2 regions of the Streptomyces sp. NPDC033229 genome follow, and region 2 is predicted to be linked to the other one. Evidence: riboswitches for the same ligand, from Rfam matches in the RefSeq annotation. Region 2 holds a riboswitch; the other holds the start of a gene.
The links. A riboswitch is a leader RNA that binds a small molecule or an ion and turns the genes downstream of it on or off. The one in region 2 is predicted to bind cyclic di-AMP.

Region 1 (4,581 bases), on a different contig from region 2:
CCTCGGCCACGGTACGGGACCGTGGCCGAGGACGTAGTGAGGCTGCCGTCTGTCCCGGGAGGGTTTTCGGCCGGGGCCGTTCAGCGCCCGTTCACAGCGGGTATGTCAGCCCTTGAAGCGCGGGAAGGCGCTGCGGCCGGCGTAGACCGCGGCGTCGTCGAGGATCTCCTCGATGCGCAGCAGCTGGTTGTACTTGGCGACGCGCTCGGAGCGGGCCGGGGCGCCGGTCTTGATCTGGCCGCAGTTGGTGGCGACGGCCAGGTCGGCGATGGTGACGTCCTCGGTCTCGCCGGAGCGGTGGGACATCATGCACTTGAAGCCGTTGCGCTGGGCCAGCTCGACGGCGTCGAGGGTCTCGGTCAGCGAACCGATCTGGTTGACCTTGACCAGCAGGGCGTTGGCGGCGCCCTCCTCGATGCCGCGGCCGAGGCGCTCGGGGTTGGTGACGAACAGGTCGTCACCGACGATCTGCACCTTGTCGCCGAGACGCTCGGTGAGGGTCTTCCAGCCGTCCCAGTCGTCCTCGAACAGCGGGTCCTCGATGGAGACCAGCGGGTACGCGGCGACGAGCTCCGCGTAGTAGTCCGTCATCTCGGCGGCCGAGCGGGACTTGCCCTCGAACTCGTACGAGCCGTCCTTGAAGAACTCGGACGCGGCGACGTCGAGCGCGAGCGCGACGTCCTGGCCGGGGGTGTAACCGGCCTCCTTGATGGCCTCGAGGATGAGGTCGAGGGCCTCGCGGTTGGAGCCGAGGTTCGGGGCGAAGCCGCCCTCGTCGCCGAGGCCGGTGGACAGGCCCTTGCGCTTCAGGACGGCCTTGAGGGTGTGGTAGACCTCGGTGCCCCAGCGCAGCGCCTCGGAGAAGGACTCCGCGCCGATCGGCGCGATCATGAACTCCTGGATGTCCACGTTGGAGTCGGCGTGCGACCCACCGTTGAGGATGTTCATCATCGGAACGGGCAGCAGGTGCGCGTTCGGGCCGCCGAGGTAGCGGAAGAGCGGCAGGTCGGACGCCTCGGAGGCGGCGTGCGCGACGGCGAGGGAGACGCCGAGGATGGCGTTGGCGCCGAGCGAGCCCTTGTTGTCGGTGGCGTCCAGGTCGAACATGGCCTGGTCGATCAGGCGCTGCTCGGTGGCGTCGTAGCCGACGAGCTCCGGGCCGATCTGCTCGATGACGGCGAGGACGGCCTTCTCGACGCCCTTGCCCATGTAGCGGTTCTTGTCACCGTCGCGGAGCTCGATGGCCTCGAAGGCGCCGGTGGAGGCGCCGGACGGCACGGCCGCACGGCCCGTGGAGCCGTCGTCGAGGCCGACCTCGACCTCGACCGTGGGGTTGCCTCGCGAGTCGAGGATCTCGCGAGCTACGACGACGTCGATAGACGGCACGTGCGTCTCCTTCGTGTGTGTCTGGAGTTCTGCCCCCGAGCCTAACGGGCTCCGGGGGTTCCCCCCGCCGGTGGACCACCTGGCGAGCCGAAAAACCGCACAAATGCCGAGATCATCGGACGAATAGCCGATGTGTTCGCCGAGCGGAGAACGCGGACACGGGAGCCGTCAGGGCCGCGTCGCCGGAAACGGCGGAGCCCCGCCCCGGCGCGCCCCGGGGGGAAGGCGCGTCGGAGCGGGGCGGTCCGCTGTGAACACCGGTGGCGCGGCGCGGTGGCCGGCCCGCCGGATCAGCTGAGGTGCAGCTGCTGGCCCACGAAGATCAGGTCGGCGTTCTCGACGATGTCCTTGTTGAGCTCGTGCAGCTTCTGCCAGCCGCCCTTGACCTTCTTGGCCTCGGCGATCTTGGCAAGGGTGTCGCCGGCCTTGACCTCGTACTCGCCGTCGCCCTTCTTGAAGGACTTCGGGGTGGCCTTGGGCGCGGTCTGCTTCGGGGCCGGGGCCGGAGCGTCGTCCTCGTCGTCGGACTGGAGCTGCGGGGCGGCCTTCGGGGCGGTCTGCTGCGGGGCCTGGCGCTCGCTGCGGTCCGCGTGCGACTTGGTGGAGGTGCCGCGCGAGGAGGAGGAGCCGGAGGTGTCGACGTCGGCCTTCGGGCCACCGGCGGTCAGACCGCCCGCGCCGGCGCAGCCCCAGGCACCCGGGCCCTGCATGGCGAGCAGCTTCTCGGCGACGGCGATCTGCTGGCTCTTGGTGGCGTGGTCGGCGCGGTCGGCGTAGGCCTGGCCGCCGGCGGCGTTCCAGGAGGACTGCGAGAACTGCAGGCCGCCGTAGTAGCCGTTGCCGGTGTTGATGGACCAGTTGCCACCGGACTCGCACTGCGCGACGGCGTCCCAGGTGTCGACGGAGGCGGCGCTGGCGGAGGTCGCGGCCATCAGGGGCGCGGCCACGGCGACACCGGCGACGCCGGCGAGCGTGACGATACGAACGGCCTTGGACGGACGGCGGTGCTTGCCCTTGGACATAAGTCGGTTTCCTCACCGACGCCTACGAGGTGAGCTGTCGGGTTCGGGCTGTGAGTTGCCCGGCCTGGTGTGCGGTGCACACTCGGCTTCACCCCAAGCCGTCCCGCCCCTGTCGATCATGTGATCGGCTGGACCGTTCCGGCGCCTACCTTGGTTCCCCCGCTCCTGCCTACGGCGCTTTCGCGACGACCCCTCCGGCCGCCGGCAGGATTCGGCGTGGCGGCCGTGGTGCTCGCGGTGGCGAGCGGTGACGACGTTAGACACAGCTGGCGTACGGGTTCAAACCCCTGATTCCAGCCACAGTTGCCTCTTGTTACCCACGGGAACACCTCGTTTCCGCAGGTGAGAGACCGTGAACAAACTCCGGACGACCGCCTTCCGACCAAAAGTCAACGAGACCCATGTCTCACTTTCGACTGGAACGGACATTCCCCCCGAAGTCTGCTCTATTTCCCGGCTTTCTTCTTGACCTCGAGCTTCTGACCAGGCTGGATCAGGTCCGGATCGGCCCCTACCACCTTCTTGTTGTCCTGATAGAGGGAGGACCAGCCGCCCTCGACGGAGTGCTCCTCCGCGATGACTGACAGGTTGTCACCGGGGCGCACCGTGTAATCGTCGGTACCCGGCTGCTCCGTACGCGCGCCGCCGTCCCGCGAGGCGCGGCCGTCGTCCGAACGCGGCGTCCCGGCGTGGTCCTTGCCCGCGCCCGTGCCGTCCGTGCCGTTCGGGCCATCCGTGCCGTCGGGCGTCGGCGTGCCGGAGGAGCCCGAGGGGGTGCCGGGCGTGGTCGAGGGGATCTCGGTGGGGTCGTCCGTGGAGGGCTTGCGGTGCTTGCCGCCCTCTGAGGAACCGTCCGTGGGCTGCGTGGAATCGCCGGGCACCGGCTCGGTGGGCTTGCCGGTCCCCGTGGGCGCGGACGGCGAGGAAGAGGAGTCGGGAGACGAGGGGGACGGCGAAGAGGAGGGCGAGGACGGCTTCTCGGAGGGAGAGGGCTTCGTCGAGGAGTCGGGCTTCTTTGAGGAGTCGGGAGAGGGGGTCGACGGCGTCGAAGGGGTGTTGCGCGTCGGCGCGGGCTTGGCGGGCGCCTCCGGCTCGGGGGTGTGCGTACTGCCGGGGTTGACCTCCGGCGCCTTGCCGCCCTTCGCGAGCCCCGAGGACACCGCGCAGCTCGGCCAGGCGTCCGGGCCGCGGCTCGCGAGGATCTGCTCCGCGACGGCGATCTGCTGCGAGCGGCTGGCGAGGTCGGGGCGCGGCGCGTAGTCCGTGCCGCCGTTCTGCTGCCACATCTCCTGCGTCATCTGCAGACCGCCGAAGAAGCCGTTGCCTGCGTTGGAGCTCCAGACGCCTCCGCTCTCACATCGGGCGACCTTGTCCCACGTCTCGGCCTCGGCGGCGTTCGCGCCGGTGGCGGCGAGCAGCGGCATGGCGAGGGACGCGCCCGTCACCCCCGCCGCGACCACGATTGCCGGTACCTGACGGGGTCTGCGGTGTCTACCGTTGCCGGAGCGCATGCGTTGGCCTCTCGTTGGCGGCTCAGTTGATGGTGGTCGAACATAGCGACGGACCACAGGAGTCACAAGCCGGTGTAGCGGAGGTCACGCGAAGGTCACGTGAGTTGACGTATGGTCATCTGATACGCGGAGTGAATTCCACCGGAAGCGTGCGTAGACCACGCATAATCAGCCCGCCGCGCCACCTCAACTCCTCCGGATCGGCGGCGAGTCGCAGATCCGGCAGGCGGCGCAGCAGCGTCGCGAGCGCTGCCTGCCCCTCCAGCCGGGCGAGCGGCGCGCCCAGGCAGTAGTGGATGCCGTGCCCGTACCCGAGGTGCTGATTGTCACGCCGGGACAGGTCGAGGGTGTCCGGCTCGGCGAACCGCTCGGGGTCGCGGTCGGCCGCCGCGAGCACGACGAGCACGGGGTCACCGGCGGCGATGCGCTGTCCGCCCAGGGTGATCGGCTCGGTCGCGAACCGCCAGGTCGCGAGCTCCACCGGCCCGTCGTAGCGCAGCAGTTCCTCCACGCCGGTGGCGAGCAGGCTCTCGTCGCCCCCGTCCAGGGCGCGTTGCAGGCGCTCGCGCTCGCCGGGGTTGCGCAGCAGGGCGTAGACGCCGTTGCCGATGAGGTTCACGGTGGTCTCGAAGCCGGCGAACAGCAGGATGAAGGCCATCGCG
Region 2 (4,581 bases):
CAGATCGAGGAGGCGGCCGACACGGTCCTGCGGACCGCGCCGACCGCCTGACGCTCAACTCCTGGTGGCGGTGGCCCCATCGGACCGGTCGGCCCCGCGGCGGCGGCCGAGGCCACCGCCGCGGAGGTCTCCCACGAACGAGGACCACGCGGCGGGCGAGAACGACAGGACGGGGCCGGCCGCGCGCTTGGAATCCCGTACGGCCAGCAGGTCCGGACCGAGCGGGGACATCTCGACGCAGTTGTTCATTCCGGTGCTGTAGCTGCTGCGCCGCCATGTCGCGGCACGCAGAGCTGAGAGGGAAGGGACATAGCGAGGCATTGCGGGCATGGTGCCTCCTCACACGCCGTCATGGAGCCCGGCGATGTAATCCAACGAGTTCTCGTGCGAGAGGGCGCGGGTCCGCAGGGTGGCGAAAGCGGAACCGTACGCCCGGAGGTCTTCTTTCCGCTCCAGGTAGAGGCTACTCGTCAAGTGGTCGAGAACCACCACATCCAGATCTGCGATGCGCGGAAATGAGAAAATAACGAAAGGGCCGGTGATGCCGATATGGCTGCCGGCGGAGAACGGGAGCACATGCAGTCGCACATGCCGCATGTGCCCCGTGGTCACCAGGTGCCGTAGCTGCCCCGCCATCACCTCCCGGCCGCCGACTTCATGGCGCAGCACCGCCTCGTCCAGCACCGCGCACAATTCCAGCGGACGCTCGCCCCGCAGCACCGTCTGGCGGGCCATCCGCACCCGCACCAACTCCTCGACCTGCTCCGGAGGCGGGTCGTTCAGCGCCGCGCGGGTCACCGCGCGCGCGTACTCCGGCGTCTGCAGCAGCCCCGGCACCACCGTGGTCTCCAGGGTGCGCAGATGGGAGGCCTCGGACTCCAGGCTGATGAAGTCGAGATAGGCGGCCGGCAGCCGGTCGCGGTAGGCGTACCACCAGCCCCGCCGCGCCCCCGCGCCCTCACCCGGATCCGCCGATCCCGCGCCGCACAGTGCCCCCAGCAGTGCGCGCAGTTCCGGGTCGGTCACCTTGTAGGCATCCAGCAACAGGGCGACGTCCGAAGGCTTCACGCCACTGCAGCCCGTCTCGATCCGGCTCACCTTCGACTGGTGCCAGCCCACCGCGCAGGCCGCCTCCCGGCTGGTCAGCTCGGCCAGTTCACGCTGGCGGCGCAGCTCCGCGCCGAGCTTGCGTCGACGCACCGCGGGTCCGTAGCGCATGGGTATTCCCTTTCGGCCAAGGTGAACACGTCCACATCCATACGTCAGTGTCAATAGACCAGCGCGCCCCCCAAATGCGGTCGCTCCCGGCAGAGTTCACCGCTTCGAGCGACAGATATATGCATTTTCCGGTGGATCGCTCACTCTCGGACGCCGACGGTGGCACTCTGTGACGAAGAGCCGTCCGAGACCGCTCCCGACGTCACCGCGTCAGTTCCCCGCGTCACGCGTCGGAGTCCGGCCTCGGTAGGAAAGGGGCAGCGCCATGGCGGATCACCAGGAAGCAACCGTAACCCTGCCGAGCGCCCCCGCCTCGGTGTCCGACGCGCGCCGCTATGTCGCGCGTGTACTGGCGGAATGGGGGCTGGCGGACGGCACCGAGGACGCCGACACGGTGCGGCTGATCGTCTCCGAACTCGCCACCAACGCCGTGCAGCACACCCGCGGCCAGTCGCCCACCTTCACCGTGGACGTCCGGCTCGACCGGGAGGAGCAGCTGCGCATCGGCGTCACGGACAGTCACCCCCGCTATCCGAGAAGGCTCCCCGCCGCCGTCCAGCAGGACAACGGCCGCGGCATGGTCATCATCCGCTGTCTGACCGCCGAGCGCGGCGGCAGACTGTCGGTCACCCCGACGGCCGACGGCGGCAAGACGGTCTGGATCTGTCTGCCCTGGACCGTGCCCGTGCCCTGACCGCCCCGCGCGGCTGTGGGCCGGGCGGTGGACCCCGTCCGCGAGGAGGCCGAGGGGTCCACCACCCGGCCCGGGGGCTCGCACCGTGATCGCACAGTGCTCGCGGACAAGGCGGGTCGAGCGGCTCGGGCAGGTCACCGGCGGGCAGGCGCGCCCTTACCCGTTCCGGATCGCTGCCGGTGAAGGCGACCGTGTGCCCGGTCGGCGCCGGCGGCCCCGCGTCGCGAACGAGGGGCCGCGGCACCACAGTCGTGTCCGCCGTCGGCGGGTGGGAACACACCCGTTGCCGCGTCGGCGCACAGGGAGGCGAGGAAGGTGGCGGGGGCGGCCGTGGCACGCCACCGCCGCACGCTCTAGTTCACGCGGCCGTAACTGACGCTTCTGGTCCAGATCCGCTCGTGGCGGACGACCGCGCCGGTCTTGGGAGCGTGCAGGATCTTGCCGCTCCCGACGTAGATGCCCACGTGATAGACGCCGCCGGCGGAGTGGAAGAACACCAGGTCCCCGCGTTGGCGGGCGGAGCCGGGCACATGGCGGACGCGGTTGTACTGGGCGGCGGCGGTGCGGGGCAGCTGCTTGCCGACCCGCTTGTACGAGTACTGCGTCAGCCCCGAGCAGTCGAAGCTGTACGGTCCTGTCGCGCCCCACTGATAGGGAGCGCCCTGCTTCGATTCCGCTATCCGCAGGGCGAGGGTGGAGACGTTCGCGGCCTCGGCGTCGGGCGAACCGCCGGGCACCAGCACCGAGGCGCCGACGGCTGCGAGGGTGAGGGCCGAGGCGGCCTTGGCCCTGGAGAACTTCGTTGGTCGTTTGTGCGCGGCCATACGCAACCCTTCGTCTGCCGCCTATGAAGGATGACCTGTCGGGTTCGGGCAGGCGAAGATGCCCGGCCGCCGAGGCGGCTTCACCCCAAGGGGCGACCAGTGGTGCCGGTCGTCCCGCCGTAATCGGGTCCTCCACTCCTGCCGATGCACTCGTGTCGACCAGTCATCCGGGCGGCGGCAGGATTCGGCGTCCGCCCGGACCGCCCCGCCGCGGTGGCGGGGTCTTGTCGTCGCCTGGATCTTGGCGCAGCCGCGGCACGGATTCTGAGAGGATCCGGTGATATGTGAGCCTGGTCACCTCTGGCGTGTTCGGGTGGACACCGGACGGTTTGACGCCCACTGCTCAACCCTGTTGAGCCGTTCACCTGCGGCGAGTTGATCTCCGCGATCGCATCGTGCGCGCACGGCTCGGATCGATCACTGCGCGATGTCTACGCAGGGTCCGCTGTCTGCGGGAGATCGCGTTGACGTGTCGCCCAGCCGGTCGTTCCGGCGCGCGTCCGGGCTCATCAGCCCGGCGTGTTCGGCGGCATGGTGACCCGTGCGGCCCGCCGCTCCCCGTCCAGGACCAGCATCGCCCGCGCGAGTGTTCCGGTGTGCACCTCGCGTTCGCCTCGCTCGTGCATGAGCGTCAACGCGTCGCGCAGTCCCGCCGCCGCGACCACGAGAGCCTGCGCCGCCCGTAGTCCGGCGTACGTGTCATGCGCGCGGGCCGGGTTGATCCGGCCCAGCAGATCCAGTACTTCCAGATACCGGTCCACCAACTCGCCCTCGGCGCGGGTCAGGGCGGGCAGGGGTGGCAGTTGGGGTGGCCACATCGCGGCTCACCTCGCGCCGAGCGAGACGCCCGGGCCCTTGCGGCTCGAGGTGAGCCGGTCGACCAGCCCGTACGCCACCGCGGCCTCGGCGTCGAAGACCGTGTCCCGCTCGATGTCCCGGTCGACCCGCTCCACGCTCTGTCCCGTGTGCCGCACCAGCATCGCCGCCAGCGTGTCGCGCCTGCGCGACATCTCCCCCGCCTGGATCTCCAGATCGGAGGGTTGGCCCTGGACCGGTTCGCTGAGGGACGGCTGCTGGATGAGGATCCGCGCGTTCGGCAGCGCCAGTCGTTTGCCCGGGGTGCCGGCGGTGAGCAGTACGGCGGCGGACGAGGCGGCCTGGCCCAGGCAGATCGTCTCCACGTCGCAGCCGATGTAGCGCATCGTGTCGTAGATGGCGCACATGGCGGAGAAGGAGCCGCCGGGGGAGTTGATGTAGAGCGAGATGTCCTGCTCGGGGGCCGCGTGTTCGAGGTACATGAACTGCGCGATCACATCGCCGGCGCAGGTGTCGTCGATCGGTGTGCCCAGGAAGACGATGCGCTCGGACAGCAGCTTGGAGTACGGGTCCATGGTGCGGGCGCCGGTGCTCGTGCGCTCGGTGAACTCGGGCAGGACATAGCGGGCCGTGAGTCGGTGCATGGCGGCACTCCCCATCCGTAAAAAATGTACAGGACGTACAGATCGTTGGAGTGAGCATGGCCCAGCGGGGCTCGGTGCGGCAATGGATCGGACGCGGTTTCGCTCTGGGCGTGCCTTGTGCGCGGGCCTCGGTCCAAGGAAGGATGATCCGCCATGCCCACCAAGACGCTGGAGATTCCCACCGCGGACGGCCAGGCCGACGCTTTCGCCGCGTTCCCCGACCATGGCGAGCGGCACCCGGGGGTGCTGCTGTACGCGGATGCCTTCGGTCTGCGGCCCGTGCTGAAGGAGATGGCCCGCGAGCTCGCCGGGCACGGGTACTACGTGCTCGTCCCCCACCTCTATTACCGGCACGGCCCCGCACCGGTGATCGAACTTCCCGAAC

Region 1: another riboswitch for cyclic di-AMP. It lies ahead of ACZ53N_RS06310 (transglycosylase family protein); the one in region 2 lies ahead of ACZ53N_RS32090 (C40 family peptidase).

Annotation. Positions count from the first base shown of each region.
Region 1 is NZ_JBVIQR010000004.1:301,056-305,636, forward strand. It holds gene eno (phosphopyruvate hydratase) at 106-1,386, opposite strand; gene ACZ53N_RS06310 (transglycosylase family protein) at 1,677-2,408, opposite strand; cyclic di-AMP (ydaO/yuaA leader) riboswitch at 2,413-2,595, opposite strand; gene ACZ53N_RS06315 (transglycosylase family protein) at 2,855-3,868, opposite strand; gene ACZ53N_RS06320 (cytochrome P450 family protein) at 4,035-4,581, opposite strand, start outside.
Region 2 is NZ_JBVIQR010000058.1:8,901-13,481, forward strand. It holds gene ACZ53N_RS32070 (8-amino-7-oxononanoate synthase) at 1-51, shown strand, start outside; gene ACZ53N_RS32075 (DUF397 domain-containing protein) at 55-330, opposite strand; gene ACZ53N_RS32080 (helix-turn-helix domain-containing protein) at 340-1,218, opposite strand; gene ACZ53N_RS32085 (ATP-binding protein) at 1,484-1,912, shown strand; gene ACZ53N_RS32090 (C40 family peptidase) at 2,266-2,736, opposite strand; cyclic di-AMP (ydaO/yuaA leader) riboswitch at 2,741-2,926, opposite strand; gene ACZ53N_RS32095 (hypothetical protein) at 3,246-3,554, opposite strand; gene ACZ53N_RS32100 (ATP-dependent Clp protease proteolytic subunit) at 3,561-4,196, opposite strand; gene ACZ53N_RS32105 (dienelactone hydrolase family protein) at 4,350-4,581, shown strand, end outside.